2 regions of the Streptomyces sp. NPDC048600 genome follow, and region 1 is predicted to be linked to the other one. Evidence: riboswitches for the same ligand, from Rfam matches in the RefSeq annotation. Region 1 holds a riboswitch; the other holds the start of a gene.
The links. A riboswitch is a leader RNA that binds a small molecule or an ion and turns the genes downstream of it on or off. The one in region 1 is predicted to bind glycine.
Positions count from the first base shown of each region.

Region 2: it holds a riboswitch for glycine, as region 1 does, so the genes downstream of both, gcvT (glycine cleavage system aminomethyltransferase GcvT) here and gcvP (aminomethyl-transferring glycine dehydrogenase) in region 1, are expected to answer to the same signal.

Region 1 is NZ_JBVJGZ010000040.1:36,422-51,950, forward strand. It holds gene ACZ6SQ_RS35020 (APC family permease) at 1-302, shown strand, start outside; gene ACZ6SQ_RS35025 (TOBE domain-containing protein) at 449-850, shown strand; gene gcvP (aminomethyl-transferring glycine dehydrogenase) at 988-3,873, opposite strand; glycine riboswitch at 4,048-4,143, opposite strand; gene ACZ6SQ_RS35035 (PRC-barrel domain-containing protein) at 4,257-4,631, shown strand; gene ACZ6SQ_RS35040 (DNA polymerase IV) at 4,935-6,290, opposite strand; gene ACZ6SQ_RS35045 (MerR family transcriptional regulator) at 6,386-7,066, opposite strand; gene ACZ6SQ_RS35050 (bifunctional nuclease family protein) at 7,328-7,801, opposite strand; gene ftsR (transcriptional regulator FtsR) at 8,151-8,888, opposite strand; gene ACZ6SQ_RS35060 (FHA domain-containing protein) at 8,931-9,893, opposite strand; gene ACZ6SQ_RS35065 (DUF881 domain-containing protein) at 9,955-10,785, opposite strand; gene ACZ6SQ_RS35070 (small basic family protein) at 10,791-11,123, opposite strand; gene ACZ6SQ_RS35075 (DUF881 domain-containing protein) at 11,120-12,043, opposite strand; gene ACZ6SQ_RS35080 (sugar phosphate nucleotidyltransferase) at 12,184-14,679, opposite strand; gene ACZ6SQ_RS35085 (CDP-alcohol phosphatidyltransferase family protein) at 14,796-15,404, opposite strand; partial or broken rRNA gene rrf (5S ribosomal RNA) at 15,514-15,529, opposite strand, start outside.
Region 2 is NZ_JBVJGZ010000029.1:17,511-33,039, reverse strand. It holds gene ACZ6SQ_RS31030 (enhanced serine sensitivity protein SseB) at 1-2, opposite strand, end outside; gene ACZ6SQ_RS31025 (AAA family ATPase) at 118-792, opposite strand; glycine riboswitch at 965-1,058, shown strand; glycine riboswitch at 1,059-1,194, shown strand; gene gcvT (glycine cleavage system aminomethyltransferase GcvT) at 1,234-2,352, shown strand; gene gcvH (glycine cleavage system protein GcvH) at 2,463-2,840, shown strand; gene ACZ6SQ_RS31010 (serine hydroxymethyltransferase) at 2,849-4,111, shown strand; gene ACZ6SQ_RS31005 (L-serine ammonia-lyase) at 4,173-5,540, shown strand; gene ACZ6SQ_RS31000 (NADPH-dependent F420 reductase) at 5,810-6,472, opposite strand; gene ACZ6SQ_RS30995 (hypothetical protein) at 6,543-6,764, opposite strand; gene ACZ6SQ_RS30990 (EF-hand domain-containing protein) at 6,837-7,049, opposite strand; gene ACZ6SQ_RS30985 (GNAT family N-acetyltransferase) at 7,218-7,850, shown strand; gene ACZ6SQ_RS30980 (YVTN family beta-propeller repeat protein) at 7,877-9,082, opposite strand; gene ACZ6SQ_RS30975 (polysaccharide deacetylase family protein) at 9,082-9,900, opposite strand; gene ACZ6SQ_RS30970 (ATP-binding protein) at 10,052-10,555, opposite strand; gene ACZ6SQ_RS30965 (enoyl-CoA hydratase/isomerase family protein) at 10,841-11,608, opposite strand; gene ACZ6SQ_RS30960 (L,D-transpeptidase) at 11,821-13,065, opposite strand; gene ACZ6SQ_RS30955 (L,D-transpeptidase) at 13,208-14,446, opposite strand; gene glgX (glycogen debranching protein GlgX) at 14,597-15,529, shown strand, end outside.

The DNA.
Region 1 (15,529 bases):
GCGATCCCTCCGAGTTCGAGTCCAGCCTGAGCGTCCGCGGCGAGGTCATGCACGGCCGCTACCGCGTGCTGACCATGGAGTCGTCCTCGATCCCCAACGCCCTGGCCGCGCTGCTGCTGCACGCCCGCGACATGACCGGCCGCACGCCCCACATCTACTTCGAGTGGACCGAGGGCGACCCCTTCGCCAACTTCCTGCGCTTCTTCCTGTTCGGCCAGGGCGAGGTCGCGCCGGTCACCCGCGAGGTGCTGCGCGAGGCGGAGCCGGACCCGGCACGCCGCCCGCGGGTGCACACGGGCTGACGGTTCGGGAGCGGACACGACGGCCCGACGGCTCCTGGGTGTCCCGACGTACCGATAGTTCGTGGGTGCCGCGACGCACCGACGGCCGGGCGCGTCCCGTGGAGCCGGAGTCGATCACCGGCGGGCGACCTCCTATCGTGACGGGCATGCAGTCCTACACCATCGGACAGGCCGCCCGGCTGCTCGGCGTGAGCCCCGACACCGCCCGCCGCTGGGCCGACGCCGGCCGCGTGGCCACCCATCGCGACGACAGCGGCCGTCGTGTCATCCAGGGCCGCGATCTCGCCGCGTTCTCCGTGGAGCTGGCCAAGGCGTCGCCCGCCGCCGAGGGCGACGAACCGCCGTACACCTCGGCCCGCAACGCCTTCCCCGGGATCGTCACCGCGATCAAGCTCGGCGACGTCGCCGCCCAGGTCGAGATCCAGGCGGGCCCGCACCGTCTGGTCTCCCTGCTGACCCGCGAGGCCGTGGAGGAACTCGGCCTGGAGGTGGGCATGGAGGCCACGGCCCGGGTGAAGTCGACAAACGTCCACATCGACCGCACCTGACCTCCGGCGGCCGCACGGCCTCCAGGTCGCTTCATCGACATGCGGTGCCGGCCCCGTACGCGGAGAGGCCCCACCCCCGAGGGGGCAGGGCCTCTCCGTGACCGATCTCAGGGCCTCGGGCCCCGGACCACCGGCCGTCAGTCCTCGTACGCGTCCAGCGGCGGGCAGGAGCACACCAGGTTCCGGTCACCGAACGCCTGGTCGATCCGGCGCACCGGCGGCCAGTACTTGTCGGCCACCGACACACCGGCCGGGAACACGGCCTCCTCGCGGGAGTACGCGTGCGCCCACTCCCCGCCCAGCGCGCCCGCGGTGTGCGGGGCGTTGTACAGCGGGTTGTCCTCGGCGGGCCACTCGCCCGCGCCGACCTTCTCGATCTCCGCGCGGATGGCGATCATCGCGTCGCAGAACCGGTCCAGCTCGATGATGTCCTCGGACTCGGTCGGCTCGATCATCAGCGTGCCGGCCACCGGGAAGGACATGGTCGGCGCGTGGAAGCCGTAGTCGATGAGCCGCTTGGCGACGTCGTCCACGCTCACGCCGGTCGCCTTGGTCAGCGGCCGCAGGTCGATGATGCACTCGTGCGCGACGAGCCCGCCGGGGCCGGTGTACAGCACCGGGAAGTGCGGCTCCAGGCGCTTGGCGATGTAGTTCGCGGAGAGCACGGCCACCTGCGTGGCACGCTTCAGGCCCTCGCCGCCCATGAGCCGGACGTACGCCCACGAGATCGGCAGGATGCCCGCGGAACCCCACGGGGCGGCCGAGATCGGCCCGACGCCCGTCTCCGGGCCGGCGGACGGCTGGAGCGGGTGGTTGGGCAGGTACGGCGCGAGGTGGGACCGGACGGCCACCGGACCGACACCCGGGCCACCGCCGCCGTGCGGGATGCAGAACGTCTTGTGCAGGTTGAGGTGCGAGACGTCGCCGCCGAAGTGACCCGGCTTGGCCAGGCCCACCAGGGCGTTGAGGTTGGCGCCGTCGACGTACACCTGGCCGCCGGCCTCGTGCACCTGGGCGCAGATGTCGGCGACGTGCTCCTCGAACACACCGTGCGTCGACGGGTAGGTGATCATCAGCACCGACAGCTGGTCGCGGTACTGCTCGATCTTCGCCCGCAGGTCCTCGACGTCGATCTCGCCGTCCTCGGCGGTCTTCACGACGACGACCTTCATGCCCGCCATCACCGCGCTGGCGGCGTTGGTGCCGTGCGCGGAGGACGGGATCAGGCAGATGGTCCGCTGCTCGTCGCCGTTGGCGCGGTGGTACCCGCGGACGGCGAGCAGACCGGCCAGCTCACCCTGCGAGCCCGCGTTGGGCTGGAGGCTGACCTTGTCGTAGCCGGTGACCTCGGCGAGGCGGTCCTCCAGCTCGTGGATGAGCGTGAGGTAGCCCTCGGCCTGCTCCTCGGGCGCGAAGGGGTGCAGCTGACCGAACTCGGGCCAGGTGACCGGCTCCATCTCGGTGGTCGCGTTGAGCTTCATGGTGCAGGAGCCCAGCGGGATCATGCCGCGGTCCAGCGCGTAGTCGCGGTCGGACAGCTTGCGCAGGTAGCGCAGCATCGCCGTCTCGGAGCGGTGCTGGTGGAAGACGGGGTGGGCGAGGTAGTCGTCGGTGCGCAGCAGCACGGCCGGCAGCGCGTCCTCGGTGGCCGCGTCCAGCGCCGCAACGTCGCCCTCGACGCCGAAGGCCGCCCAGACCGCGGCGAGCTGCTCGCGGGTGGTGGTCTCGTCGCAGGAGAGCGACACCTGGTCGGCGTCGACGAGGTGCAGGTTGACACCGTTCGCCCGCGCGGCGGCGGCGACCTCGGCGGCACGGCCGGGCACGCGCGCGGTGACCGTGTCGAAGAACGCGCCGTGCACCAGCTCGACACCGCCGCCGGCCAGGCCCGCGGCGAGGATCGTGGCGTAGCGCTGGGTGCGCCGTGCGATGCCCTTCAGCCCCTCGGGGCCGTGGTAGACGGCGTACATGCCGGCCATCACGGCGAGGAGCACCTGGGCGGTGCAGATGTTGCTGGTGGCCTTCTCACGGCGGATGTGCTGCTCACGCGTCTGCAGGGCCAGCCGGTACGCCTTGTTCCCGTCCGCGTCCACGGACACGCCGACGAGGCGGCCGGGCAGGCTGCGCGCGAACTTCTCGTGCACGGCCATGTAGCCGGCGTGCGGTCCGCCGAAGCCCATCGGCACACCGAAGCGCTGGGTCGTGCCGATCGCGATGTCCGCGCCCAGCTCGCCCGGCGACTTCAGCAGCGTCAGCGCGAGCAGGTCGGCGGCTACGGTCACCAGCGCGCCGAGCTCATGGGCCTGGTCGATGACCGGCTTGATGTCCCGCACGGCACCGGAGGCGCCCGGGTACTGGACCAGCACACCGTTGATCTCGCGCCCGGCGATCTCGGCCGGGATGCCCTCGCTCAGGTCGGCGACGACGACCTCGACACCGGTCGGCTCGGCGCGGGTCTCGATCACGGCGATCGTCTGCGGCAGCACGTCCGCGTCGATCAGGAAGAGGCCCTTCTTGTTCTTGCCCATGCGCCGGGACAGCGCCATGGCCTCGGCGGCCGCGGTGCCCTCGTCCAGCAGGGAGGCGCCGGAGGTGGGCAGGCCGGTCAGCTCGGCGACCATGGTCTGGAAGTTCAGCAGCGCCTCGAGGCGGCCCTGCGAGATCTCGGGCTGGTACGGGGTGTATGCCGTGTACCAGGCCGGGTTCTCCATGACGTTGCGCAGGATCACCGGCGGCGTGAAGGTGCCGTAGTAGCCCAGACCGATCATGGAACCGAGGACCTGGTTGCGGTCGGCCAGCGAGCGCAGCTCGGCGAGCACCTCGGCCTCGGTCCGCGCGCCCGGCAGGTCCAGGGCATCGGCGTTCTTGATCACATCGGGTACCGCGGCGGCGGTGAGCTCGTCGAGGGAGCCGTAACCGACGTGCGCGAGCATCTTGGCCCGCGCCTCCTGGTCGGGCCCGATGTGGCGCTGCTCGAAGGGAATGCCCTGTTCGAGCTCGGAGAGCGGCGTGCGCTGGGCGGTCATTGCGGAGGCCTCCTGGTCTGACGCGACCTTCGAGGGGTACCACGGCGCTGGTACCCCGACGGCCTCCCCCTCTGTCATCTCAACCTGAGAGCTTCACCGGACGCCTCGATGGCACCCGGCTTTCACCGTCGGTGAGAGCGGACCGTGAACACCCGCCCTGCTTTCCAGAGTGACCTCGTCCGTGCGGTACGTGGGCCTGAGAGATTCCGGGGAGGATTTGCTCCTTCGGCGCCTCCGACAACTACCGGAGGACTCTCCCGCACGGGGTCAGCAGCCTCTGCAAGCCTACCAGCGCGGTTCCCGAGCGGGCCTTCGAGTGGCCGGGGTCACCAATGTGCTCTTTCGTAGTGCTTACGGATGAGTGCCGACCAAGTGGAGGGCTCGTGCAGACCGACATCGATCCGCGCAACCTGATCGGCCGCAAGGCGTTCGACCGCAACGGCACGAAGATCGGCACGATCGACGAGGTGTACCTCGACGACGCGACCGGTGTGCCGGAATGGGCGGCCATACGCACCGGCCTCTTCTCCAGGGACGCCTTCGTCCCCCTGGAGCCCAGCGAACTGATCGAGGGCACACTCCACGTCCCCTTCGAGCGAGCCCTGATCAAGGACGCACCCGACTTCGGAGTGGGCCGCCATCTCTCCCCCGAACAGGAACTCCAGCTCTACCACCACTACGGCCTGGACGTGGCCCCACCTCCCCCGCTCCCCGACCGCGACTTCGGAAACATCGCAGGCAAGGAAGACCCCGCCTAACCCACCCCTCCCCCACCAAGAGGACCCGGGGCCCGCAACCATGCCTTCCTAAGGGGCGCGGGAAACTGCACAACCAACCACCCACGACCCGCAGCCGAAGTCCGAGTAGCCCCACCCATCCCCCACCACCCCTAAGAGGCGCGGGGAACTGCGCAACCAGCCACCCGACCCGCAGCCGAAACCGCCCCACACCCCCACCACAAGGCAGCACCACCACCCCCTAAGGGGCGCGGGGAACTGCGCAACAGCCACAACCGGCCCGCAGCCGAACCCCTCCACGCCAGGGCGCACACCCGTCGACCACTACGCCCAGGCACCCCGCCCGGCAGGGCCCCGCACCAGCGGCAACGGCTCCGCCACAGAAAGAGCAGGGTCCTCGACCCTGAACGTCCGCACCCGCCCCACCTCCGACGTCGGCGTCTCGAACCGCACCGTGACCCGCCCCAGACCACTGCCCTGCACCCACCCGTGCCCGTGCTCGGCGTGGTGGACGTCGCGCCCCGGGGCCCACCGCCGCTCCTGAGGCTCCTCGGCCTCCTTCGGCCGTTCCTCGCCCGACTCCTCCTCGGCCGCCTGCTCAGCCTCCTCCGCGGCCTGCGCGAACAGGTCCTCCTGGGTGAAGTCGGCCAGGCCGCTCACCCCGACCCCGAGCAGCCGCACCCCACCCGTGGTGTCGACGGCCTCCAGCAGCCGCAGCGCGGCCTCCCGCACCACCACCGGGTCGTCGGTGGGCCCCCGCAACGTCTCGGACCGGGTCAGGGTCGAGAAGTCGTACCGCCGCACCTTGAGCTGGATCGTCCGCCCGGACAGCCCGGCCCCCCGCAGCCGCCGTACGCAGCGGTCGGCCAGCCGCTGCACCTCCAGCCCGACCCGCACCCGGTCGTGGATGTCCACGTCGTAGGTGTCCTCGACGGACACCGACTTGGTCTCCCGCTCGGCCACCACGGACCGCTCGTCGCGCGCGAGCGCCATCGCGTACAGCGCGTGCCCGTGCGCCTTGCCGACCAGCCGCACCAGCTCGTCCTCACCGGCCTCGGCGAGCTCCCCGACCGTGTGGATGCCCGCCCGTCTCAGGTGGTCGCCCGTCGCGGGCCCCACCCCGGGCAGCGTCCGCACGGACATCGGCCCGAGCAGCGCCCGCTCGGTGCCCGGCTCGATCAGCACCAGCCCGTCCGGTTTGGCCTGCTCGGAGGCGATCTTCGCCAGCATCTTGGAGGCCGCAAGCCCGACCGAGCCCGTGAGCCCGGTGACGGCCCGTATGTCCGCGCGCAGCTTGGCCCCGCTCAGCCGTGCCGAACCGGCGTCCCAGGCCGCCTCACCGGCCTCCAGGTCCACGAACGCCTCGTCCAGGCTCAGCGGCTCCACCAGCGGCGACAAGGCCCGCAGCAGCGTCATCACCTGCTCGCTGACCGCCCGGTACAGCGCGAACCTCGGCACCAGATACGCGGCGTTGGGCGCCAGCCGCCGCGCCTGAGCCATCGGCATCGCCGAGTGCACCCCGAACACCCGGGCCTCGTACGAGCAGGTCGCCACCACCCCGCGCGGCCCGAGCCCGCCCACGATCACGGCCTTCCCGCGCAGACTCGGCTTGGACGCCTGCTCCACCGAGGCGAAGAAGGCATCCATGTCGAGATGCAGGATCGTGGGCGCGGTTCTCACATCTCCGATGCTGCACCACACCACTGACAATGCCCCGGCGCAGGGCGGAGAGTCTCACCTGGGGCGCTGCCGGAACTCGACGTTCCAGCCGCGGGCTACACCGCCTTGTTGCGCCGCCGGGCCAGTTCGTCCGCCGGGTTGTGCCCGACGAGCGTCTCCCCGGTGTCGATGCGCTCCCCGTGAAGCTGGGACAGCGCGCTCTCGACGTCCCGCCAGACCACGCCGACGGCGATCCCGAAAACGCCCTGACCGCCCTGCAGCAGGGCGTGCACCTCGTCGGGCGAGGTGCACTCGTAGACGGTGGCGCCGTCGCTCATCAGCGTCATGCGCTCCAGATCGCGGAACCCGCGCTCACGCAGATGCTGGACGGCGCTGCGGATGTTCTGGAGCGAGACCCCGGTGTCCAGGAACCGCTTGACGATCTTCAGGACGACGACGTCCCGGAAGCTGTAGAGCCGCTGTGTCCCCGACCCGTATGCGGGCCGCACGCTGGGCTCGACCAGTCCGGTGCGCGCCCAGTAGTCCAGTTGGCGGTAGGTGATGCCGGCGGCCGCACAGGCCGTCGGACCCCGGTAGCCGACCTCCTCGGCCGCCCCCTGCGCCGCCCCGCCGTCGGGCACGGCCGTGGGCCGTTGAGCGGTATGACCGGACGCGCTGCCGTGATCGGGACATCCGCGGCTGGAGTGCAGCCGAGAGCCCTGGGGAGGGTACGGGCCGCTCTCCCCCAGACCGCGTCCGGGGGCACCCCCAGCCGTACCGTCGCCGCTGCTTCTCACGCCGACCTCCGTCCTTGACCTGCCCTCTCGACGGTAGGCAGTCACCAAGGGTGCGTCAACGATCGCCACACTCGGCACGCCGAGTGATAATCACCCTAGGAGTGGTTTCCCGTGCCCCACCGCGGGGAAAGGCTAGCCGAATGCACTCGCGGGAGGCCGCAGGACGCTCTCAATCGCCGCTGGCATGTGCCGAGGCGGCGGTGTCCCCGGACGGCCCGTCGAGCACTGCAGACATCCTCCGGGCGCCGGTCCGACCGCGCCTCACTGGCTGCTGGTGCCGAAGTCCTCGGGCGAGATCTGGTCGAGAAACTCGCGGAACTTCTCGACCTCGTCCTCCTGCTCGTCCGGGATCGCGATCCCCGCGTCGTCCAGCACCCCGTCACTGCCATAGATCGGCGTTCCGGTGCGCAGGGCCAGCGCTATGGCGTCGGACGGCCTGGCGCTCACCTCGACCCCGCTGGCGAAGACCAGCTCGGCGTAGAAGACGCCCTCACGCAGGTCCGTGATGCGCACCTCGGTGAGCTCCTGGCCGACGGCCTCCAGCACGTCCTTGAACAGGTCGTGAGTGAGCGGCCGTGCGGGGGCCATGCCCTGCTGCGCGAAGGCGATGGCCGTCGCCTCCCCCGGCCCGATCCAGATGGGGAGGTAGCGGTCGCCTCCCACTTCGCGCAGGAGCACGATCGGTTGGTTGGAGGGCATTTCGACCCGGACACCTACGACATCGAGCTCGTTCACACAGCAACCCTAGGCCGTGCCCGGGACGTTTGGGTAGTCGGGCCCGGCACAGGAGGCTGTTCCCGCGGGGCGTGGGACGCCGCGAAGGCGACCGATCCGGTCACCCACCAGCCCGGGAGCCGCCCGATGATCCACTCCGCGGCCGACCCGGGGAAACGCCCTTCCGAGCCGGCGCCGTCCGGGCCTCGGACCTCATGCCCGGTCCGTCGACACCCGGGCCACCGGCCCACGCCGGGTTCGTCACCGCTCTAACCGCGAGGCCGTTCCCGCCCCGGTCACCGAGCGGCACCATGGCCGCACGCCCGACCCCGTCGGGACCCCGTCTCCGGTCCCGGCGGGCGGCCATGCCTCAGGGCAGGCGCACCCCGAGCGCCGTCTGCACCAGCGCCGAATGCAGCTTCACCGTGAGCCCGGCCAGCTCCTTCGTACGGGCCTCCGCATGGGCCCTGGTCTGCGGATTGCGGTGACGCCTGAGCGGAGCCACCACCTGGTCCACCAGCCCGGCCTCACGGTCGGCGGTCGCCTTCATCACCCGCAGGTGCCGCGGCTCGATCCCGAACCGCCCCAGCTCGGCCACCAGGGTCGCCACGGTCACCGTCTCGGCGTCGTACACGCCCTCCGGCAGCGGTGAGATCAGCCCGTAGGACTCCCATTCCACCAGCTCGGACTCCTCGATCCCGGCCGCGGCGAGCAGCTCCGCCCGCCCGATCCGGGCCGCCGTGGGCCCCTCCGCTGCCTCCGGCAGGGCCTCGCCGTCGCGCTGACGGCCGACGGCCGGAAGCCGCACGTCCTCGCCGCGCGCCACGGCTTCGAGATACTCGCGAATCACCTTGAGCGGCAGATAGTGGTCCCGCTGCATCCGCAGCACATGACCGAGACGCTCGACGTCACTCACGCTGAACTTGCGGTACCCCGAAGGGGTGCGCTGCGGTTCGATGAGCCCCTCCGCCTCCAGGAAACGAATCTTGGAGATGGTGACTTCGGGGAACTCGTCGCGCAGCGCGTTCAGCACCGTGCCGATGCTCATCAGTCCACTGTCCGCCGCGGCGGTGCCACTCCCGGCACCGCCGCTCGGTGTTTGAAGCATGGACCTTCCCTGGGGGTCCCCCGGACCTGGGTCCGGGGCGGGTCAGATGCCCTGGCGGCTCGCGTAGAAGACGAGCCGGTACTTACCGATCTGCACCTCGTCGCCGTTGTGCAGGCCTACCTGGTCGATCCGCTCGCGGTTGACGTACGTGCCGTTCAGGCTGCCCACGTCGGCGACGGTGAACGAGCCGTCGGGGCTGCGCCGGAACTCCACGTGGCGGCGCGAGACCGTCACGTCGTCCAGGAAGATGTCGCTCTGCGGGTGCCGGCCGGCCGTGGTCAGCTCGCCGTCCAGCAGGAAGCGGCTGCCCGAGTTCGGACCGCGGCGCACGACCAGCAGCGCCGAACCCAGCGGCAGCGCGTCGACCGCGGCCTGCGCCTCGGGCGACAGCGCCGGCACCTGCGTCTGGCCGGTCACCTCGGCGTCGTAGGCCTCGAGCCCGCTGATGGAGATCGTGGACGTCGTCTCGGACGGACGCTCCGGGGCCGCGCCTGCCCGCAGCGGAGCACCGCAGTTGGAGCAGAAGCGGCTGTTCTCCGGGTTGCGGTTACCGCACCTCTGGCACACCAGGGCCGACATGGACGGATCCTCCTGCCGCGGCTGCCCCGCCGGGGCGTTGGACGCGTACGGGTCGGCGGCATATCCTCCACCCGCACCTGGGGTCGACGGTTGGCCGAAACCTATGCCGCCCACCTGGGCAGGGTCAACCGACGGCGCGCCCGGACCGCCGGAAATGTCGCCGCCCGGACCAGCGACCTGGTCACGGAACAGCGGCCGCTGGCCTTCGGCGTCGGGCTGGGCGCGATGACGAGCGGTGGCGCTGTTGTCGCCGCCGTCTCGCGCGCTCTTGCCGAACAACTTCGCAAACAACTTCACGGGCGATTCCCCTTGACCGAAATAGACCCGCCCGTGGGGCAGGACGAACCCTGACTGCACACTCTGGCCGAGTCGGACATCATGACAACGTCCGTAACCACCAGACAGTTTCCACCACGCACCACCCATTCGGTGCGGCGACCCCCCGCAACCTCTTGCCCTCGACGGACGCCCCCCATGCACCCCCGGTTCACTGGGAGGACGACCGAGCGTAGTCAGGCTGCTTCGCGGGCCGCAAGGCGTCCACGATGATCTTGTCCGAACGCTCAACCGTAACGGTGGCCTGCTCCTTCTCCAGCGTCTGCACCACGCCTCCTGGGATGTTGAGTGCCGGTTCGAGGTCCTGAGGCTTGCCGATGACCTGGAAACGATAGGGCGCGTTGATCTTGTTCCCGTCGACGCTCACAGAGTTGCCGGAATCCGTGAGGTACGTCCCGGCCACCACCCGCACGCCGTTCACCTGGATCGCCTCGGCACCGGCCGCGCGCAGCTCCTGGACGGCGTCGAGCAGCATGTCGGCCTCGACGGTGCCCTTCGTGTCGTCGATCGTCATCGTGATACCGGGCCCCTGGGCGGCCACCGTGCCCGCCAGGATGCCGAGTTGCCTCTCCTTCTCGATCGTCTGCCTGCGGGCCTCCTCCGCCTGGTCGGAGCTGTTCTCCAGCTCGTCCCGCTGCTTCTCGAGACCCTGCTTCTCGTCCTCAAGACGCTGAGTACGGTCATCCAGTTCATCGAGGATGCGCACAAGATCTTCCTGGCGCGCTCCGCGCAGGGCGGTGTCGTCGTCGCTGTTGGACGCGACCTGCACGGCGAGACCGAAGCCCAGACCGAACAACAGCAGGGCGACGATGAGTTGGGCCCGGCTGACACGCGGCGGCCACAGCCCCTTCACCAGCCGCTGGCGACCCGTGAGCACGGGCTCCGCCGGCTCCTCCGCGGGCTCGACGGGAGGCGCCACGGGCACCTCTTCGGGCAGTTCCTTGCGCAGCCGGTTCTCGGCCGTCTCGTCCTGGTCGCTCATCGGCCTCACGCCCGGAAGACGTGACGGCGGATCGCGGCCGCGTTGGAGAAGATCCGGATGCCGAGCACGACCACCACACCCGTGGACAGCTGCGCGCCCACGCCCAGCTTGTCCCCGAGGAACACGATCAGGGCGGCGACCACGACGTTCGACAGGAACGACACCACGAAGACCTTGTCGTCGAAGATCCCGTCGAGCATGGCCCGCAGACCGCCGAACACGGCGTCCAGCGCCGCCACGACGGCGATCGGCAGATAAGGCTCGACCACCGCCGGAACCTCAGGCCGGACCAACAGGCCGGCCACGACTCCCACGACGAGGCCCAGTACGGCGATCACGATGTGCCCTTCTCAGCTTGCGGCTGTGCTGTCTCGGTTATCGGCTGTGCGGTACGGACGATCACGCTGGGCGCGGCGGGCAACCGCAGCTCGTCCTCCGACGAGATGGCGGTACGGATCCCGTAGCTCTCCTGGAGGACATGCAGATACACACCGTCCGCGCTGTCCTGGAAGGCGGTCTTGAGCCCCTTGCCGTCCCCCACCGCGAGCACCGTGTACGGCGGCACCAGCGGCCTGTTGTCGACCAGTATCGCGTCGCCCGCGGCCCTGATCGCGGACAGCGCCGTCAGCCGCTGCCCGTTGATGGAGACGGCCTCGGCGCCCGATTCCCACAGCCCGTTCACCACGCGCTGGAGATCACGGTCGCGCACCCGGCCCGTGTCGGAGAAGCTGGACGTCCCTCGCGGATTGGCGTCCCCGCCGTCGGAGGTCCCCTTGGCGTCGTCGACGACCAGCTTCACGCCGGGCCCGTGGACCTCCACGGCACCCGACAGGACGCCCACCAGATCCGCCTGGCCGCTGCCGCCGCTGTCCTTGAGTGCCTCGCGCTGCCGCGCGCCCACGTCGTCCCGCAGCTCGTCCACGGACTTCTCGAGCTCGTCCGCGGCGTCGGTCTCGCGCCCGATGCGGTCGATCAGCTCCTCGCGCTCCTTGGCCACCACAGGGGCCGCGACCCGCGCCTGTGCGGCGCCCACGGTCACCACGAGGGCCGCGAGCACCAGACCGGCGGCCAGGCCCAGCTTCGCCCGGAGTGTCCTGGGCAGTCCCCCCTCGCCGGCGGCGGCCTTGCGGGCCGTAGCCTCCGCGTAGCCGTCGTCCAGGCTGTGATCCATCACGTTGGTGAGCAGCGACATGGACGCGTCCGGACGCGGGGCGCGCGTCGGACTGCTCCGAACGGGGGGCTGCGACATGCCGCACATCGTCGCACGTCGTGGCCGGTACCTCCGAATGGCCCCACGGACGTGCCGGACAGGCGCCCAGAGGGCACCTGTCCGGCACGCGCGCGTGGCGCCTTCTCACCGTCCGGCGAACACCGCCGGACGCCCCGCGGACCGCGCTGTCACCGCCCGGCGCTGTCCACCACGGCCGACCACTCGTCGAGCAGGGCCTGCGCCGACGCGTCGTCCGGCCCCTCCGCCCACAGATGGGTGACGGCCTCGGCCGGGTCGGGCAGGACCATGACCCAGCGCCCGTCCGTCTCCACGACCCGTACACCGTCCGTGGTGTCCACGAAGCGGTCTCCGGCCTCCTCGACGACCCTCCGCATCACGAGACCCTTGACCGCCCACGGGGTCGCCAGATCGCGCTTGAGGACGTGCGCACGCGGAATCCGGGCGTCGATCTGGCTCAGGGTGAGCTGCGTCCGCGCCACCAGCCCGATCAGCCGCACGAAGGCCGCCGTACCGTCGAAGACGCTGCTGAACTCGGGGACGATGAAGCCGCCCTTGCCGTCACCGCCGAAGATGGTCGACTCGTCATGGCCGACGCGCGTGAGGTCGTCCGGCGATGTCGTCGTCCACTCGACCTGCGTCCCGTGGTACGCCGCCACCTGCTCGGCGATACGCGTGGTCGTCACCGGCAGCGCCACCCGCCCGCTGCGCCGCTCAGCTGCCACCAGGTCGAGCATCACCAGCAGAGCCCGGTCGTCCTCGACGATGCGCCCTTTCTCGTCCACGAGCGACAGCCGCTCGCCGACCGGGTCGAACCGCACGCCGAACGCCGCCCGAGCGGACGCCACGATCTCGCCGAGACGCACCAGGCCGGACCGCCGTGTCTCGGCCGACTCGGTCGGCCGGGACTCGTCGAGACCCGGATTGATCGTCAGCGAGTCCACCCCGAGCTTGCCCAGCAGACTCGGCAGCACCAGTCCGGCGCTGCCGTTCGACGCGTCGACGACGACCTTCAGCCCCGACTCGGCGATCCCGGTCGTGTCGACGTTCCTCAGCAGCGAGCCGGTGTACGAGTCGAAGACACTCGCCGGGAAGTACAGGTCCCCGATCTCGCCCGGGAACGCCCGCCGGTACTCCTGACGCGCGAACACCCGGTCCAGCTTGCGCTGACTGCCCTGCGAGAGATCCGCGCCCTGACTGTCGAAGAACATGATGTCCACCGAGTCCGGCACCCCGGGCGACGTCCGGATCATGATCCCGCCGGCGCTCCCCCGGGCCGTCTGCTGCCGCGCCACGGGCAGCGGTACGTTCTCCAGGTCGCGTACGTCGATGGCGCTCGCCTGCAACGCGGAGATGACGGCCCGCTTCAGCGCACGCGCGCCACGCGAGTGGTCACGGGCGGTCGTGACGGTCGAGCCCTTCTTCAGCGTGGTCGCGTAGGCACCGGCCAGCCGCACGGCCAGCTCGGGTGTGATCTCCACGTTCAGAATCCCGGAGACACCGCGGGCGCCGAAGAGATGCGCCTGGCCTCTGGACTCCCAGATGACCGAGGTGTTGACGAATGCGCCGGCCTCGATCGTCTTGAAGGGATAGACCCGGACGTTGCCCTGAACGATCGATTCTTCACCGATCAGGCACTCGTCTCCGATGACCGCGCCGTCCTCGATCCGGGCCGCCCGCATGATGTCGGTGTTCTTCCCGACGACACAGCCGCGGAGATTGCTGTGCTGCCCGACGTACACGTTGTCGTGCACCACGGCCTTGTGCAGGAACGCGCCGCTCTTGACGACCACGTTGGACCCGACGACGGTGTGCTCGCGAATCTCCGCGCCGGCCTCGACCTTGGCGTAGTCGCCGATGTACAGCGGCCCGCGCAGAACGGCGTCGGGGTGCACCTCGGCGCCCTCGGCCACCCAGACGCCCGGTGAGATCTCGAAACCGTCGATCTCCACGTCGACCTTGCGTTCGAGCACGTCGGCCTGTGCCTTGACGTAGCTCTCGTGCGTGCCGACGTCCTCCCAATAGCCCTCGGCCACGAATCCGTAGACCGGCTTGCCCTCCTTCATCAGCTGAGGGAAGACATCGCCGGACCAGTCGACGGGCACATCGGCCTCGACATAATTGAATACCTCGGGCTCCATCACGTAGATGCCCGTGTTCACCGTGTCGGAGAAGACCTGTCCCCAGGTCGGCTTCTCGAGGAAGCGCTCGACCTTTCCCTCTTCGTCGACGATGGTGATGCCGAATTCCAGCGGATTGGGCACACGCGTCAGACAGACGGTGACGAGTGCACCCTTCTCCTTGTGGAAATTGATGAGCTCGGTCAGGTCGAAATCGGTGAGCGCGTCACCGGAGATGACCAGGAAAGCGTCGTCCTTCAACGCCTCTTCGGCGTTCTTGACGCTACCGGCGGTACCGAGTGGCTTCTCCTCGTTGGCATAGGTGAGCTCCATGCCGAGTTCTTCACCGTCACCGAAGTAGTTCTTGACCAGCGAGGCCAGGAACTGGACGGTGACCACGGTCTCATTGAGCCCATGCCTTTTGAGCAGCCTCAGAACATGCTCCATGATCGGCCGATTGGCCACCGGCAGGAGCGGCTTGGGCATGCTTGAGGTCATGGGGCGCAGGCGTGTGCCTTCGCCTCCGGCCATCACGACGGCCTTCATGTCGGAAGCGTCCTCCTCGAAGAGACGACGGTCTAGCCGACTTCACCCGCTACGAATTGTCCCGCACTTTTACGTTGCGGGCGATCGCGCCGTTGCGGCCGGGTCCATCCGCGAGTTCAATCGGCGATGGCGTCCGCACGGACCAGACGGCGGACTTGCACCACGTACAGGACTCCTGCCCACCAGTAGAGCGTTGTACCCCATCCTGCGAACGCCCATCCGAAAACGGCGCCGAGTGACGAGATCCATCCGCTTCCGTCGCTGAGCAGGAGCAGTGGGAACGCGTACATCAAGTTGAATGTAGCCGCCTTCCCGAGGAAGTTCACCTGGGGCGGCGGATACCCGTGGCGTCGGAGGATGCCCACCATGACCAACAGGACCAGCTCACGAGCGAGTAGTACCGCGGTCAACCACAGGGGCAGAATCTCGCGCCAGGTGAGTCCGACCAGGGTGGACAGAATGTAGAGCCGGTCGGCCGCGGGGTCCAGGAGCCGGCCGAGGCTGCTGATCTGGTTCCACCGCCGCGCCAGCTTCCCGTCCAGATAGTCGGTGATCCCGCTGAGCATGAGGACGAGAAGCGCCCATCCGTCACTCTTCGGGCCCCCGAACTCGGGCCTCAGGATCAGCCACAGGAAGAGCGGCACTCCGAGCAGTCGCGCCATGCTGAGGATGTTCGGGATGGTGAACACCCTGTCCGTCTGGACGCGGGTCTCCTGGACCTCCAACCGGGGGCCTCCTGCGGTAAACGTGCCGATGATGCCCCCTGACCTTACCTCAACGCAAAAAAGCTCCGGCCCCTGGGCTATTCACCCAGGGGCCGGAGCTATAAGAATTGTTCGGCGGCGTCCTA
Region 2 (15,529 bases), on a different contig from region 1:
ATCTGCTGCCTACCGCCTGCCGTGAACCTGCTGTGGCTGAAAGGCTAACCCGTGCGGACGGCCCGCCCGTCGGCGTGCCCGGCCCGTGGGAACGGACGGGCTCCCACGGCCGGTCCGTCAGCCCGTGAACCCGATCCGGCGCAGGGCGTCCGCGGCGTCCCGGTCGAGCAGGACGGCCGAGCCGCAGCCGCCGGGCAGTGCGCCGCGCTCGACGCGGCGCAGCAGGCGCGCGGCGGCGCCGCGGTGGCGGCGGAAGGCGTAGCGCGAGACGCCGCGGCCGCGCTCGCGCTGGCCCGCCAGGGCCTGCTCGGGGGTGACGTCGAGGAGCAGCAGATGCAGGGTGCCGCCGCGGCGGCGGGCCTCGCGGGAGAGCCAGCCGCGCACCCAGGCCTGGGTGCCGCAGTCGTGCACGACGACGCCCCGGCCGGAGCGCAGGGCGCGGCGCAGTCCGGCGTAGTGGGCGAGGCGGACGAGCGGGCGGTAGACGGCGTACGGCAGGAAGCGGGGGGCGCGGGCGTCGAAGCGGTCGCGGGTGTCCTGGGAGTCGATGCGGGTGCCGGGCACGGCGCGCCGCATCAGGGTGGACTTGCCGCTGCCGGGCAGTCCGGTGATCACGACGAGGTCGGCGGGGCCGAAGAGCAGGGCGTGCGGGCTGCGGCCGGCGCGCTCGCGCAGGTCGCGGACGACGGGTGCGGAGTGTGCGGGGCAGGCGTCCGTGGCCGGGGCACCGGTCCGTGCGGGCAGCGCGAGGGCCGGGCTGGTGGCGTACGGCGTGGTCCTGTTCACCGTGATCGTCCTCCCCTGGGGCGGGTCACGAGACCCTTGCCCATCGAGTGTAAAGAGACGGTAATGGGGTGCGCCTCCGGATTTCGTGTGCGTAGTGCCACAGCCCGGTTACAGATGCGGCCTGCCCTGCTCGGCGGATGCGTGCAATGATGGGCGCGCCAACTGCATACCGGCCGTTTGAATCCGCGCGGGAGAGTCCCCAGTCCGTCTGGGGCGCCGAAGGAGCAAGTCCCTCCCTTGAATCTCTCAGGCCCCGTTACCGCGCGGGCGAGGCACATCTGAAAAGCGGGCCGCTGCCAGCAGTGGTCCCACCCAAGGTGCAAGCCATGTCCTTCCCCCGCGTCACTGTACGTATGTGTACGGGCGGTCATGGCGAACCTCTCAGGTTCCGATGACAGATGGGGAGGAATGACCTCGCCTGTCGTGTACTTGGGAGACGACCGACCGATGAGCAGTACCGAACTGCGCCTTACCGCGCTCGACGCCCTGCATCGCTCGCTGGGCGCGACGATGACCGACTTCGCCGGCTGGGACATGCCGCTGCGTTACGGCTCCGAGCGCGACGAGCACAACGCCGTGCGCACCAGGGCAGGGCTCTTCGACCTCTCGCACATGGGCGAGATCACCGTGACCGGCCCGCAGGCCGCGGCCCTGCTGAACTTCGCGCTCGTCGGCAACATCGCCGCCGTGGGCGTGGGCCGCGCCCGCTACACCATGATCTGCCGGGCCGACGGCGGCATCCTGGACGACCTGATCGTCTACCGGCTGGGCGAGTCCGAGTACATGGTCGTCGCCAACGCCTCCAACGCGCAGGTCGTGCTGGACGCGCTGACCGAGCGCGCGGCCGGCTTCGACGCCGAGGTCCGTGACGACCGTGACGCGTACGCGCTGATCGCCGTCCAGGGCCCGGAGTCCCCCGGCATCCTGAAGTCGCTGACGGACGCCGACCTGGACGGCCTGAAGTACTACGCGGGTCTGCCCGGCACGGTCGCGGGCGTCCCGGCGCTGATCGCGCGCACCGGTTACACCGGCGAGGACGGCTTCGAGCTGTTCGTGAAGCCGGAGCACGCCGTGGCGCTGTGGCAGGCGCTGACGGAGGCGGGCGCGGGGGTCGGCCTGATCCCGTGCGGCCTGTCCTGCCGCGACACGCTGCGCCTGGAGGCGGGCATGCCGCTGTACGGGCACGAGCTGACCACCTCGCTCACCCCCTTCGACGCCGGGCTCGGCCGTGTGGTCAAGTTCGAGAAGGAGGGCGACTTCGTCGGCCGCGAGGCGCTCACCGAGGCCGCCGCGCGCGCCGAGCAGAACCCGCCGCGGGTGCTGGTCGGTCTGGTCGCCGAGGGCCGCCGGGTGCCGCGCGCCGGTTTCGCCGTGGTCGCGGGCGGTGAGGTGATCGGCGAGGTCACCTCCGGCGCTCCCTCCCCCACGCTGGGCAAGCCGATCGCCATGGCGTACGTCGACGCGGCGCACGCGGCGCAGGGCACCGCGGGTGTCGGCGTGGACATCCGGGGCAGCCACGAGCCGTACGAGGTCGTGGCGCTGCCCTTCTACAAGCGTCAGAAGTGACAGTTTCGTAGCACCGCCGCGATGGCGTCGGGCACGTTCGCGCTGCTCACGCACGCCCCGGGCGGTCCCCCCTGCATCAGCATCACCTCGCGTACAGGAGAATTCAGGCCATGAGCAACCCCCAGCAGCTGCGCTACAGCAAGGAGCACGAGTGGCTGTCGGCCGCCGAGGACGGCGTGTCGACGGTCGGCATCACGGAGCACGCGGCGAACGCCCTCGGCGATGTCGTCTACGTCCAGCTCCCGGAGGTCGGTGACACGGTGACCGCGGGCGAGAGCTGCGGCGAGCTGGAGTCGACCAAGTCGGTCAGCGAGCTCTACTCGCCGGTCAGCGGTGAGATCACCGCCGTCAACCAGGACGTCGTGGACGACCCGGCGCTGGTGAACTCCGCCCCGTTCGAGGGCGGCTGGCTGTTCAAGGTCCGCGTCGCGGGCGAGCAGGACGACCTGCTCTCCTCCGACGAGTACTCCGCCTACATCGCCGGCTGAGGAGTCGCATGTCCTCCCTGAACACCCCCCTGCACGAGCTCGACCCGGAGGTCGCCGCGGCGATCGACGCCGAGCTGGTGCGTCAGCAGTCCACGCTCGAGATGATCGCGTCGGAGAACTTCGCTCCGCTCGCCGTCATGGAGGCGCAGGGCTCGGTGCTGACGAACAAGTACGCCGAGGGCTACCCGGGCCGCCGCTACTACGGCGGCTGCGAGCACGTCGACGTCACCGAGCAGATCGCGATCGACCGGATCAAGGACCTGTTCGGCGCCGAGTACGCCAACGTCCAGCCCCACTCGGGTGCCTCCGCGAACCAGGCCGCGCTGTTCGCGATGGCCAAGCCGGGCGACACGATCCTCGGCCTGGACCTGGCGCACGGCGGTCACCTGACCCACGGCATGCGCCTGAACTTCTCGGGCAAGCAGTTCGACGTGGTCGCGTACCACGTGGACGACGCGGGTCTCGTGGACATGGCCGAGGTCGAGCGGCTCGCCAAGGAGCACCGTCCGAAGGTGATCATCGCGGGCTGGTCGGCGTACCCGCGCCAGCTGGACTTCGCGGAGTTCCGCCGGATCGCCGACGAGGTCGAGGCGTTCCTCTGGGTCGACATGGCGCACTTCGCGGGCCTGGTGGCCGCGGGTCTGCACCCGAACCCGGTCGAGCACGCGCACGTGGTGACCTCCACGACGCACAAGACGCTCGGCGGCCCGCGCGGCGGCATCATCCTGGCGAAGAAGGAGTTCGCCAAGAAGCTGAACTCCTCGGTGTTCCCGGGCTTCCAGGGCGGTCCCCTGGAGCACGTGATCGCGGCCAAGGCGGTCTCCTTCAAGGTCGCCGCGGGCGAGGAGTTCAAGGAGCGCCAGCGGCGTACCGTGGACGGTGCCCGTATCCTCGCCGAGCGGCTGACGGCCCCCGACGCCCGTGAGGCGGGGGTGAACGTGCTGTCCGGTGGTACGGACGTGCACCTGATCCTGGTCGACCTGCGCGAGTCCGAGCTCGACGGCCAGCAGGCCGAGGACCGGCTCCACGAGGTCGGCATCACGGCCAACCGCAACGCCGTCCCCAACGACCCGCGGCCGCCGATGGTGACCTCCGGTCTGCGGATCGGCACGCCCGCCCTCGCCACCCGCGGCTTCACGGCCGAGGACTTCGCCGAGGTCGCGGACGTGATCGCGCTGGCGCTGAAGCCGTCGTACGACGCGGAGGCGCTCAAGGCCCGGGTGACGGCTCTCGCCGACAAGCACCCGCTGTACCCCGGCCTGAACAAGTAAGTCCCCGGCGGGGGCACCCGGCGATCCCGGGTGCCCCGCCACCCCGTACTGAGGAGTTTCCGTGGCCATCTCGGTCTTCGACCTGTTCTCGATCGGCATCGGCCCGTCCAGCTCCCACACGGTCGGCCCGATGCGCGCCGCGCGGATGTTCGCGCGCCGGCTGCGCAACGAGGATCTGCTGCCCGCGGTCGTCTCCGTCCGCTGCGAGCTGTACGGCTCGCTGGGCGCGACCGGCCACGGCCACGGCACGCCGAAGGCGGTGCTGCTCGGCCTGGAGGGCGACTCCCCGCGCACGGTGGACGTGGAGACCGCCGACGAGCGGGTGGAGTCGATCAGGTCGCGGGGTCGGCTGAACCTGCTCGGCGAGCACGACATCGCCTTCGACTTCGACCGCGACCTCAAGCTCCACCGGCGCAAGGCCCTGCCGTACCACGCCAACGGCATGACGATCTGGGCGTACGACGCCTCGGGCGCCGAGCTGCTCTCCAAGACCTACTACTCGGTCGGCGGCGGCTTCGTCGTGGACGAGGACGCGGTCGGCGCGGACCGGATCAAGCTCGACGACACGGTCCTGAAGTACCCCTTCCGCACGGGCGACGAGCTGCTGCGCCTGACGAAGGAGACCGGTCTGTCGATCTCCGCGCTGATGCTGGAGAACGAGCGGGCCTGGCGGAGCGAGGAGGAGATCCGCGAGGGGCTACTCGACATCTGGCGTGTGATGCAGGCCTGTGTGTCGCGCGGCATGGCCCGCGAGGGCATCCTGCCGGGCGGTCTGAAGGTGAAGCGGCGGGCCGCGACGACCGCGCGCAAGCTGCGCTCCGAGGGCGACCCGCTGGCGCTGTCGATGGAGTGGATCACGCTCTACGCGATGGCGGTGAACGAGGAGAACGCGGCGGGCGGCCGGGTGGTCACCGCCCCGACGAACGGCGCGGCCGGCATCATTCCCGCCGTCCTGCACTACTACATCAACTTCGTGCCGGGCGCCGACGAGGACGGCGTGGTCCGCTTCCTCCTCGCCGCCGGCGCCATCGGCATGCTCTTCAAGGAGAACGCCTCCATCTCCGGCGCCGAGGTCGGCTGCCAGGGCGAGGTCGGCTCCGCCTGCTCCATGGCCGCGGGCGCCCTCGCGGAGGTCCTCGGCGGCAGCCCCGAGCAGGTCGAGAACGCCGCCGAGATCGGCATGGAGCACAACCTCGGCCTGACCTGCGACCCGGTCGGCGGCCTGGTGCAGATCCCCTGCATCGAGCGCAACGGCATGGCCGCGGTCAAGGCGGTCACCGCGGCCCGCATGGCCATGCGCGGCGACGGCTCGCACAAGGTCTCCCTGGACAAGGTCATCAAGACCATGAAGGACACCGGCGCGGACATGTCGGTGAAGTACAAGGAGACCGCCCGGGGCGGCCTGGCGGTGAACATCATCGAGTGCTGAGGGAACGGGCCCTGATCAGCGCGGTCGTAGCATCTCAGCGCTGATCAGGGCCCTGCCTGCTCACACGGCGCAGCCCCTCGGGTTGCCAGTTGATCGACGCATGTCGAGCGGTCGTTCTCCGAGCCGGCGGGCAGGACGGTCTCGTCGGCTCTCCCCTGCGGCGGGAGTCGGCGCGTCCTGCGTTCCCTCGGGGACGAACACGACCGACTACGCGCCTCGAACCGGTCGTCGGCACCCCGGTCGTCGGCCGCCTTCGGCGGAGGGCTCGCTCAGCCCGTGAACTCCGGTGTGCGCTTCGGGGACGCCTCTGCCAGCGCCTTGCGCACCGCCTCCGTGTCGGCGCGCAGGCCGTAGACCGGGGTGGCGGGCTGCTGGCGCCAGGAGTCGTCCAGGCCGCCCGCGTCGACGGTGTCGAAGCCGAGTTCCTCGACCAGGGCGCGGACCGTGGCCTTGGCGGCCGCGTCGTCGCCCGCTACGGGTACGGCGATCCGGTCGGGGTCGCCGACCGGACGCGGGCGGTCGATGAGGTCCTCGGCGTAGGTGCCGTTGAAGACCTTGATCACCGGGTGGCCGAGATGGCGTTCCGTCCAGCGGCTCTCCGTCAGGCCCTCGTCCTCGATGCCGGCGATCCGGCCGTCTCGTTCGCGCGGGTAGTAGTTGCCGGTGTCGATCACGGCGACGCCCTCGGCGGCCTTCGCGAACAGGTTCGGCGGCAGGTCCGGGACCGCCTTCAGCGGGACCGTCACGACGACGACCTCCGCGTCCCGGGCCGCGTCCTCGACGCGGACGGGGGTCGCGCCCGTCTCCTGCGCGAGGGCCGTGAGGCTCTGCGGGCCACGGGAGTTGGCCACCGCGACCTCGTGGCCGAGGGCGGTGAGCCGCCGGGTGAGGTTGCCGCCGATGTTGCCCGCGCCGATGATGCCTATCTTCATGGCTGACCCTTCCAAGATCGATGCACCTGCATATAACCGTCGGTGGCATCAACCCCGGTACCACCGAGGGCTATTCCGGATTCCCCGGATCAGATCCGTACGACGATCCCGCCGGTGCGCTGGGCCGTGCGGCGGCGGAGGCGGGATCCGTCGGGTCGGTGCCGCCCTCGGCGCAGTCGCGGCCGAGGAAGAGCAGGTCCAGGTTGACGGCGCAGTCCCACTCGTCGTCCTCGTAGTCCCACGCGCCGTTCCCGTTGCGGCATTCGACCCTGCCGTGGATGTCGCTTCCCATGGCGTGGTCCTCACGCACGAAGGGGCGCCCGGCCGGGGAACATCTCCCGGCGGGCGCCCCTCGGAGCACGCGTCACTTGTTCAGGTGGGCCCAGAACTCGTCGAACGACAGCAGCTTGTCGCCGTTCAGGTCGCGGCTGGCGATGATGGCCTCGGCGACGGACTCGGTCACGTTCCAGTCGCCCTGCTGAGCCAGGGCGGCCTTGAACTCGGCCGAGGTGATCTGACCGTCACCGTCCGTGTCGATGCGGTCGAACTGCTTGCGTGCTTCTTCGATGTCGGCCACCGATCCGCCCCTCTTCGTCATACCTTGCCGTCGTACCTGTCGTACGGACGCAGGTCAGACTAACGGCCCGCCGGAGCACCCGGTGCGGCGACCACCGGTAACCACTCGTGTCCGGCGGCTGTGTGTGCGACGGTGATCCTTCCGGTCGGCGGGACACGAGGAGCACAGGTGGAGAGCTTGCGGGACGTTCTCGACGCGGCCGCGCGCGGTGAGTTCCCGCCGCCGGACGGCCGTACGACGGTCGTGCCCCAGCCCTCGCCCCGGGACGCCGGTGTGATGGCCTTCACGGCCCACTCGGTCGTCTTCACCGACGAGGATCCCGGGTGGGTGCACGACACTCTGCGCGCCCTCGACTGCGACGCCCTCGCCGCGACGATGAACCCGCGGTTCCTGGCGGCGCTGCTGGAACGCACGGGCCGTACGACCGAGTGCGTCGACGCGGTGCTGGTCGCCGCCCCGCTGCCGGGTGAGGCGCCGCTGCCGCTGGAGGAGATCTCCGACCCCTGCCATCCACGCGTCGCCTACGCCCGCGAGCGGCGCGACGACGTGCGCGCCTGGACGGCGCGGGGCGGCGTGCTGGTGACCGGCCGGGGCGTCGCCGGGCGACTGGAGGTGTCGGTGGAGATCGACGAGGACGCCCGGCACCGGGGGCTGGGCCGGGCGCTGGTGGCGGCCGCCCGGCACCTCGTCGACGAGCCGCTGTGGGCGCAGGTGGCGCCGGGGAACGCCCGCAGCGCGCGGGCGTTCCGGGCGGCCGGTTTCCGGCAGGTGGGCGCGGAGGCGCTGCTGCGGGTCCGGTAGCTCGGGGCGGGCGCGCCGAGGGGCGCTCAGCGGAAGACGCCGGTGTGCCCGAGGGAGTAGCGGCCCGGCTGCGGGTACACCGCGAGGCCGTGCGGCCCGCTGCCCACCTTGATCCGGGCGAGCTCGGCGCCGGTGCGGGTGTCGATGGCGTACACCTCGGCGTTGTAACGCCCGGACAGCCACAGGACCTTGCCGTCGGCGGAGACGCCGCCCATGTCGGGGCTGCCGCCGCCCGGCAGACGCCACTTCCTGGTGACCTCGCGCCGGGCGAAGTCGAAGACGGAGATCGTGCCCTCGCCCCGGTTGGAGACGTACATCTCGCGCGAGTCCCGGCTGACGTAGAGGCCGTGGGTGCCCTTGCCGGTGGGCAGGAGGGTCGGCTCGGTGAACTTGTCGCCGTCGAGCACCCACATGCCGTCGGCCATCATGTCGGCGATGTAGAACGTGCTGCCGTCGGGGGAGAGCTTCACGTCCTGCGGCATGGCGCCCTCGAAGGGGAGCTTCTGCTGCCCGACCACCTTCATCTTCTCGGTGTCGACCTTGAGCAGTTCCCCGCTGAACTCGCAGGAGACGATGAAGTACCTGCCGTCCATGGAGAAGTCGGCGTGGTTGACGCCGTAGCAGGTGACCGGCTCGGTCCTGACCGTCTTCATGGTGTGCGGGTCGCGGAAGACGAGCTCGCGGTCCAGGGATGCCATGACGACGGCGTACCTGCCGTTGGGCGTGAAGTAGAGGTTGTAGGGGTCGTGGACCTCCACCGGCTCGCCCGCCTTGCCGGTCCCCGGGTCGATCGGGGTGAGCGTGTGGCCGCGGTTGTTGTTGACCCAGAGGGTCTTCAGGTCCCAGGAGGGCACGACGTGCTGCGGCTGCCGGCCCACGCGGATGGTCTCGACGATCTTGTACGTCTCCGGGTCGATCACCGAGACGGTGTCGGACTCGGTGTTGGGGACGTAGACCCGGGAGGGGAAGTCCTTGACGACCGGGGAGAGCAGGCCCGGCCGGTCGGCCGCGTAGACGTCCTTCGGGTCGAGCACGGGCGGCATCCCCGGCAGCCCGTCGACGACGGGGCGCTGCTTCTTCGCGGGCGCGGGCAGGGCCGCGGTCCGGGTCGCGGGCCCACCGCCGCCCTTGTCCCCGGTGCCGCAGGCGGCGACGGCGGCCAGGGCGAGCAGGGCGGCGGTCGCGAGGCACCCGCGGGTCAGGGCGGAGGCGGGCAGGGTGTTTCGGCGCATCAGCTGAGCAACTCCGTGGTGGTGACCGCGCGCAGACCACGGCGGTCGAGTTCGTCCAGTACGGCGGGGAGGGCGGCGACGGTGTCGGCGTATCCGAAGTGCAGGCTCACCACGGAGCCGCCCCGGACGGAGCCGAGCACGGTACGGGCGACCGCGGGGCCGCCGGACCCTGTGAAGTCGAGCGAGTCGACGTCGTACGACAGCAGGTGCGGGTAGCCGGCCCGGTGGGCCAGTCGCTCCACCAGCGGTGAGGCCCGCGCGGCACGGGAGGGCCGGAACCAGCTCCCGATCGAGCCGGTCAGCCGCTTCAGCCGGCCGGCGCAGCCCGTGATCTCGGCGAGGGCCTCGGCCTCGGGCATCGCGTTGATGTCGAGATGGCGCAGGGTGTGGTTGCCCAGCTCGTGGCCGCCGTCCAGCACGCGCCGGGCCAGCGCGGGGTGTTCGTCCAGCCAGGTCCCGACGGCCAGCACGGTGACGCGGGCGTCGTGGCGTTCGGCCTCGGCGAGCAGGGCCCGCGCGGTGGCGGGGTCGCCGCCCCCGTGGAAGGTGAGGGCGACGCGGGGCCGGTCGCGGGGACCGTGGCCGATCTGGGCGGGCTGGGCGGGGAAGCGGCGGGGGCCGGGGGCAGGCGGGGAGGACCGGGGTTCCTGCGGGGACCCGGGGTTCTGCGCGTGCCGCGGCTTCTGTGGCGTCGGCGGCACCGGGTGTGCGGCGGAGCAGCCCGAGCCGAACGCGGCGGCAGCGGTGGCGGTGGCGGCAGCGAGCCCGGCGGCGTTACGGAGGGCCGAGCGGCGGTCGGCGGAGGTCACGAGGACCATTTAACGGAGGATCAGTCCGGAATCAGGTGATTGGCCCGTTCGCCGCCCCGGCCCGGCGTACGGTCCGGCCTGCCGAAGCGTCCGGGGTCCGGCCTGCCGCAGCGTCCGGGGTCCGGCCCGACTCGGGGTTCCACGGTCCCGCGCGTCGCTCTCAGCGGTCGGCGACCCGCATCTCGAACCAGGTGGTCTTGCCGCGGGGCAGCAGATCGACGCCCCAGCGGTCGGACAGCTTGTCGACGAGGAACAGTCCCCGCCCGCTGACGTCCATCTCCTGGACCGGCATCAGACACGGCAGCCCCCGCGAGGGATCGCGCACCTCGACGCGGATCCAGCCCCGCCGGCGGTGCATCCGGAGCCCGAACACTCGGGCACCGGTGTGCCGCACGGCGTTGCCCACGAGCTCCGACACGAGTAACACCACGTCCTCGGTGAGCTTGGGACTGAGCCCCCAGTGCCGCAGCACGACCACCTGGGCCAGTCGGCGGGCCGTGGCCGCGGACTCCGGGCGGGAGGGCAGGGGGATCTCACGCTCCGTCGGGTTGCCGAACAACTCCAGCGCCTTGAGCGCTCGTTCGTCCTCGACCGCAGGCGACCAGCGCGCCGCCGTCGCACGGCTGTGTCCCCGCGGCTGTTCGATGCCCTCCAGCCCCGCCATGCCCCCCATCATGGCCGCCCGCAACGGCTCGCGGGGCCGTTCCTGAGGAATAAGCCCCCCGGAAGCCTTCATTCCGCCGGAATCGATCGGCATATGCCGGAGGCAGTTCGAGGGCCGTCGCGGCCCCTTTGACCTGCGAGGACCATCTGCCCGGCGGCGAAGGACGGGCTCCCCCGAGGGGAGCGGCTTAAGGCTGCCTTAAGGCTTCCATAATCCGCCCCATCGAGGGACCCGGATCAGACACCCCGTCAAGTGCAAGAGGACCGAGGGGGATTCACAGGGTTCTCAGAGGAACTTCGCCTTGCCCGGCCCCTCTTCCACGAAGCTGCGCATGCCGCGCTCGCGGTCCTCGGTGGCGAACAGCCCGGCGAACCAGTTGCGCTCCACGGCCAGCCCCGTGTCGATGTCGGACTCCAGCCCCACGTCGACCGACTCCTTGGCGGCGCGCAGCGCCAGCGCCGGACCCTGGGCGAGCTTCGCGGCCCAGGCGTGCGCCTCGGTGTAGACGTCGGCGGCGGGCACGATCCGGTCGACCAGACCCAGCGTCATGGCCTCGTCGGCCTTGACCATACGGCCGGTGAAGATGAGGTCCTTCGCCTTGGAGGGGCCGATCAGCCGGGACAGCCGCTGGGTGCCCCCGGCACCCGGGATCAGGCCGAGCAGGATCTCCGGCTGGCCGAGCTTGGCGTTGTCCGCGGCGATGCGGTAGTCGGCGCACAGCGCGAGCTCGCAGCCGCCGCCGAGGGCGTAGCCGGTGACGGCGGCGACGACCGGCTTGGGGATACGGGCCACCGCGGTGAAGGAGTCCTGGAGGGCCTTGGCGCGCAGGACCATCGCGGTGTGGTCCATGGCCTGCATCTCCTTGATGTCCGCGCCCGCCGCGAACACCTTCTCGCCGCCGTAGATCACGACCGCGCGCACGTCGTCGCGGCGGGTGGCCTCCTCGGCGAGCTCCTTGAGCCGGTCCTGCGTGGCGATGTCCAGCGCGTTCATCGGCGGGCGGTCCAGGCGCAGCGTGCCGACGCCCTCGGCAACTTCGAGATTCACGGTCATGGAGGCAGGTTAACGAAGGCTAACCGGGAGCGCTGCGGTGCGGTCGGTCACACCCGGCCGGGGGTCCGGGGGTCGCCCCCGGGCAGACACGGCACGGGGGCTGACCGAGTGCGCTGCGGTGCGGTCGGTCACACCGCCCCCTCACCACCACCACGACGACGGCGGGCCCGGCGCCGTGGTTCACAGCACCGGGCCCGCCGACCGCGAAGGGGCTACTTCTTCCACTCGTCCCAGGACATGTTCCAGCCGTTGAAGCCGTTGGACGGCTCGACGGTCGGGTCGGTGGAGTTCTTCACGAGCACCACGTCACCGACCATCGACTGCTTGAAGAACCAGGCCGCCTCGACGTCCTTGTCCCAGCCGCCGCGCACGTCGCGCAGGCCGATGCAGCCGTGGCTGGCGTTGTAGTTGCCGAACGCGTCGCCGCCCCAGTAGTTGCCGTGCACGAAGGTGCCGGAGTCGGTCAGGCGCATGGCGTGCGGCACGTCCTTGATGTCGTACTCGCCGTCGTAGCCGACCGTGTCGCCGTTCATCCGGGTCACGGTGAACTTCTCGCTGATGACCATCGCGCCGTTCCAGGTGGCGTAGCCGGGCTTGCCGGTCGTCACCGGGACGGTCTTGAACAGCTTGCCGTCGCGCATGACCTTCATGGTCTGCTTGGAGGCGTCGACGATCGACACCTGCGAGCGGCCGACGGTGAAGGAGACGGTCTTGGACTGCTCGCCGTAGACACCGTCACGGCCCTCGACGCCGTCGAGGTTCAGCTCGACGGTGACCTTGGTGCCGGCCTTCCAGTACTTCTCCGGCCGGAAGTCGAGGCGGTCGTTGCCGAACCAGTGGCCCTGGACGTCGACGGCCGGCTCGGTCTTGATCTTGACGGCCTTCTCCACGTCGTCGGGGTTGGTGATGCCCCGGGTGAAGCGGACCGAGAACGGCATGCCGACGCCGACGGTGGAACCGTCCTCGGGCGTGAACGTGCCCACGAACGTGTTGTCCGGGGTCAGCGTCGTGAAGCTGGAGTCCTCGGCGGCCTGACGCCCCTCGGAGTCCTTGGCGACCGCGTGCACCTGGTACTTGGTGGCGGCGGCCAGATGCGTGGTGGGCGTCCAGGAGGCGCCGTCGGCGGCTATCTCGCCGTCGATCCTGGTGCCCTTGCCGTCCTTGACGACGACCTCGGTCAGCTTGCCCCCCGCGGCCGCCACCTTCAGCCTGCCGCTGGTGTCGACGTCGGTGGCGCCGTTCTTCGGCGCGATGGTGACGACGGCCTGCGACTGCCCGCTCGCGGCCGGCGCCGCGTTCTTGCCCTTGTCCTTGCCACCCGCCGGGTCGTCCTTCCCGGCGTCCGATCCCCCACCACCGCAGGCCGTCACGGCCAGCAGCAGCACACCGGCGAACACGGCCCCCAGCCGCCGCCCACCCGCGTCAACCGACGCCCCCGGTATCGGTCGAACCTTCAACGTCCTACTCCCCTCCCCCGGGCCTGGTCGGGCCCGCGACAGCGCGGCTCCTGCGCGCATTGGCGCATATTAACCGCCTGTTCAGGAGCACCGAGGTCGCGCGATTGTCACCATTCGGTCCCAACCGGCCCGGTCCGGGGAGCTACTTCACGGCACTGCCCGCCCTCCACTCCCGCCAGTCCATGTTCCAGCCGCCGAGGCCGTTGTCGGGAGCGACCTGTTTGTCCTTGCTGCCGACGATCTCGACCACGTCCCCGATCAGGCTGCGGTCGAAGAACCAGCCCGCCGGCGTCTGCGCCCCGCCGCCCTTGACGTCCTGGAGGCCGACACAGCCGTGGCTGACGTTGCTGCTGCCGAAGACGGAGGCGTCCGCCCAGTAGTTGCCGTGCAGGAACGTGCCGGAGCGGGTCAGCCGCATGGCGTGCGGCACGTCCGGGATGTCGTACTCGCCCTTGCCGTCCTTCTTCTTGAAGCCGACCGTGGCGCCGTTCATCCGGGTCACCTCGTACATCTCGGTGACCACCATCTTCCCGTTGTACGTCGTGGTCTTCGGGGCGCCCGCGGTGACCGGCACGGTCGCCAGCAGCTCGCCGTCGCGCCGCACCTCCATGGTGTGCCGGGCGGCGTCGACGAGGGAGACCTGGCTGCGGCCGACCGTGAAGCCGAAGGTCTTGTGCTGGAGCCCGTACACCCCGGGCGCGCCCTCCACGTCCCTCAGCCGCAGCTCGACGGTCACCTGGGTGCCGGGCTTCCAGTACTGCTCGGGCCTGAAGTCCAGCCGGCCGTTGCCGAACCAGTGCGGGCGGATGTCCACCGCCGGGCGCGAGGTGACCCGTACCGCGCGCTCCACCGCGGCACGGTCGGTGATCTCCCGGTTGAACTCGAGGGAGACGATCATCCCGGTGCCGACCGTGGCCCGGTTCTCCGGGCTGACGTACCCGATGAACCGCTCGCGCGGGACATACGTCGTGAACGTCGTGTGCCGGGCCGAGCGGCGGCCGTGGCCGTCGAGGGCGACCACGTCGACGCTGTACCGGGCGGCCAGGGCGAGCCGCTCGTCGTCGGGCCGCCAGCTCAGCCCGTCGGCGGAGATCCGGCCGGGGACCTCCGTCTCCTGGGCGTCCTGGGACGCGGTGACCTTCACCGACTCCAGCCGCCCGTCGGGCACCGTCACGGCCAGCGGCCGGCCGGGCCGCACGTCCCTGCTGCCGTCCTGCGGCGTGATCCGGATGACGTCCTCGGGCGCGCGGGGCTTGCCCAGCATGCTGTCCAGCCCCCCGCCGCCCGTGCAGCCGGCCGCGCCGGCCAGCAGTCCTGCCCATGTCAGTACGGCGGCCAGAGCGGCCCCCGCGCGCCGAGCGCGCCCATGTACGTGCCTCACATCAGTGCCCAACGACGGGCGCGCCCTGCGGAAACGTGAGTGCGACCCAAGCTCTGGGCAGAACAGTGGGAAGGGACGACACGAGCCGAGGTGAGGGCGTAGCCGGCGCGCCCTCTCCGTGTCGTGCCACGAGCCGCGGGAGGCCGACAGGTGTCGAGCGCAGCCGAGCAGGAGGCGGTGGCCGTCCAGGACGGGCGTACGGCCGCCGTCGTCGAGGGGGCGCGACGCGGGGCCCCGGTCCCCGCCATGCCCGTGTGGCCGGGCGCGCCGACCCCGCTGGGCGCCCGGTACCGGGTCGGCCCGGACGGCGTGGCGGGCACCAACTTCGCGCTGTGGGCGGGCGGGGCGGAAGCCGTCGAGCTGTGTCTGTTCGACGAGGAGGGCCGTGAGACCCGGGCCCGGCTGACCGAGCTCACCCATGAGATCTGGCACGGCTTCGTGCCCGGTGTGCTGCCCGGCCAGCGCTACGGCTACCGGGTGCACGGCCGCTGGGACCCGTGGACCGGCGCCCGCTGGAACCCGGCGAAGCTGCTGCTCGACCCGTACGCGCGCGCGGTGGACGCCGCCGCGGGGAACGACTACGGCGCGCTGCCGCCGGAGGTCTACGGCCATGTCCGCGACTGGCCGCAGCAGCAGATCGCCGACACGGTCCGCGACGACCGCGACTCGGCGCCGTACGTCCCCAAGGGCGTCGTCGTCCATGACGACGACGACTGGGCGGACGACCGCCGCCCGAAGACGCCGTGGGCGGACTCGGTGATCTACGAGCTGCATGTGCGCGGCTTCACCAAGCTGCACCCAGGTGTCCCCGAGGAGCTGCGCGGCACGTACGCCGGGCTGGCCCACCCGGCGGCGATCGAGCACCTGGTGAAGCTGGGCGTGACGGCCGTGGAGCTGCTGCCGGTCCATCAGTTCGCGCACGAGGACCATCTGCTGCGCCGGGGCCTGCGCAACTACTGGGGCTACAACTCCGTCGGCTACTTCGCCCCGCACGCGGCCTACGCGGCCTCCGGTACGGCGGGCCAGCAGGTCGGCGAGTTCAAGCGGATGGTGCGGGCGCTGCACGCGGCCGGGATCGAGGTC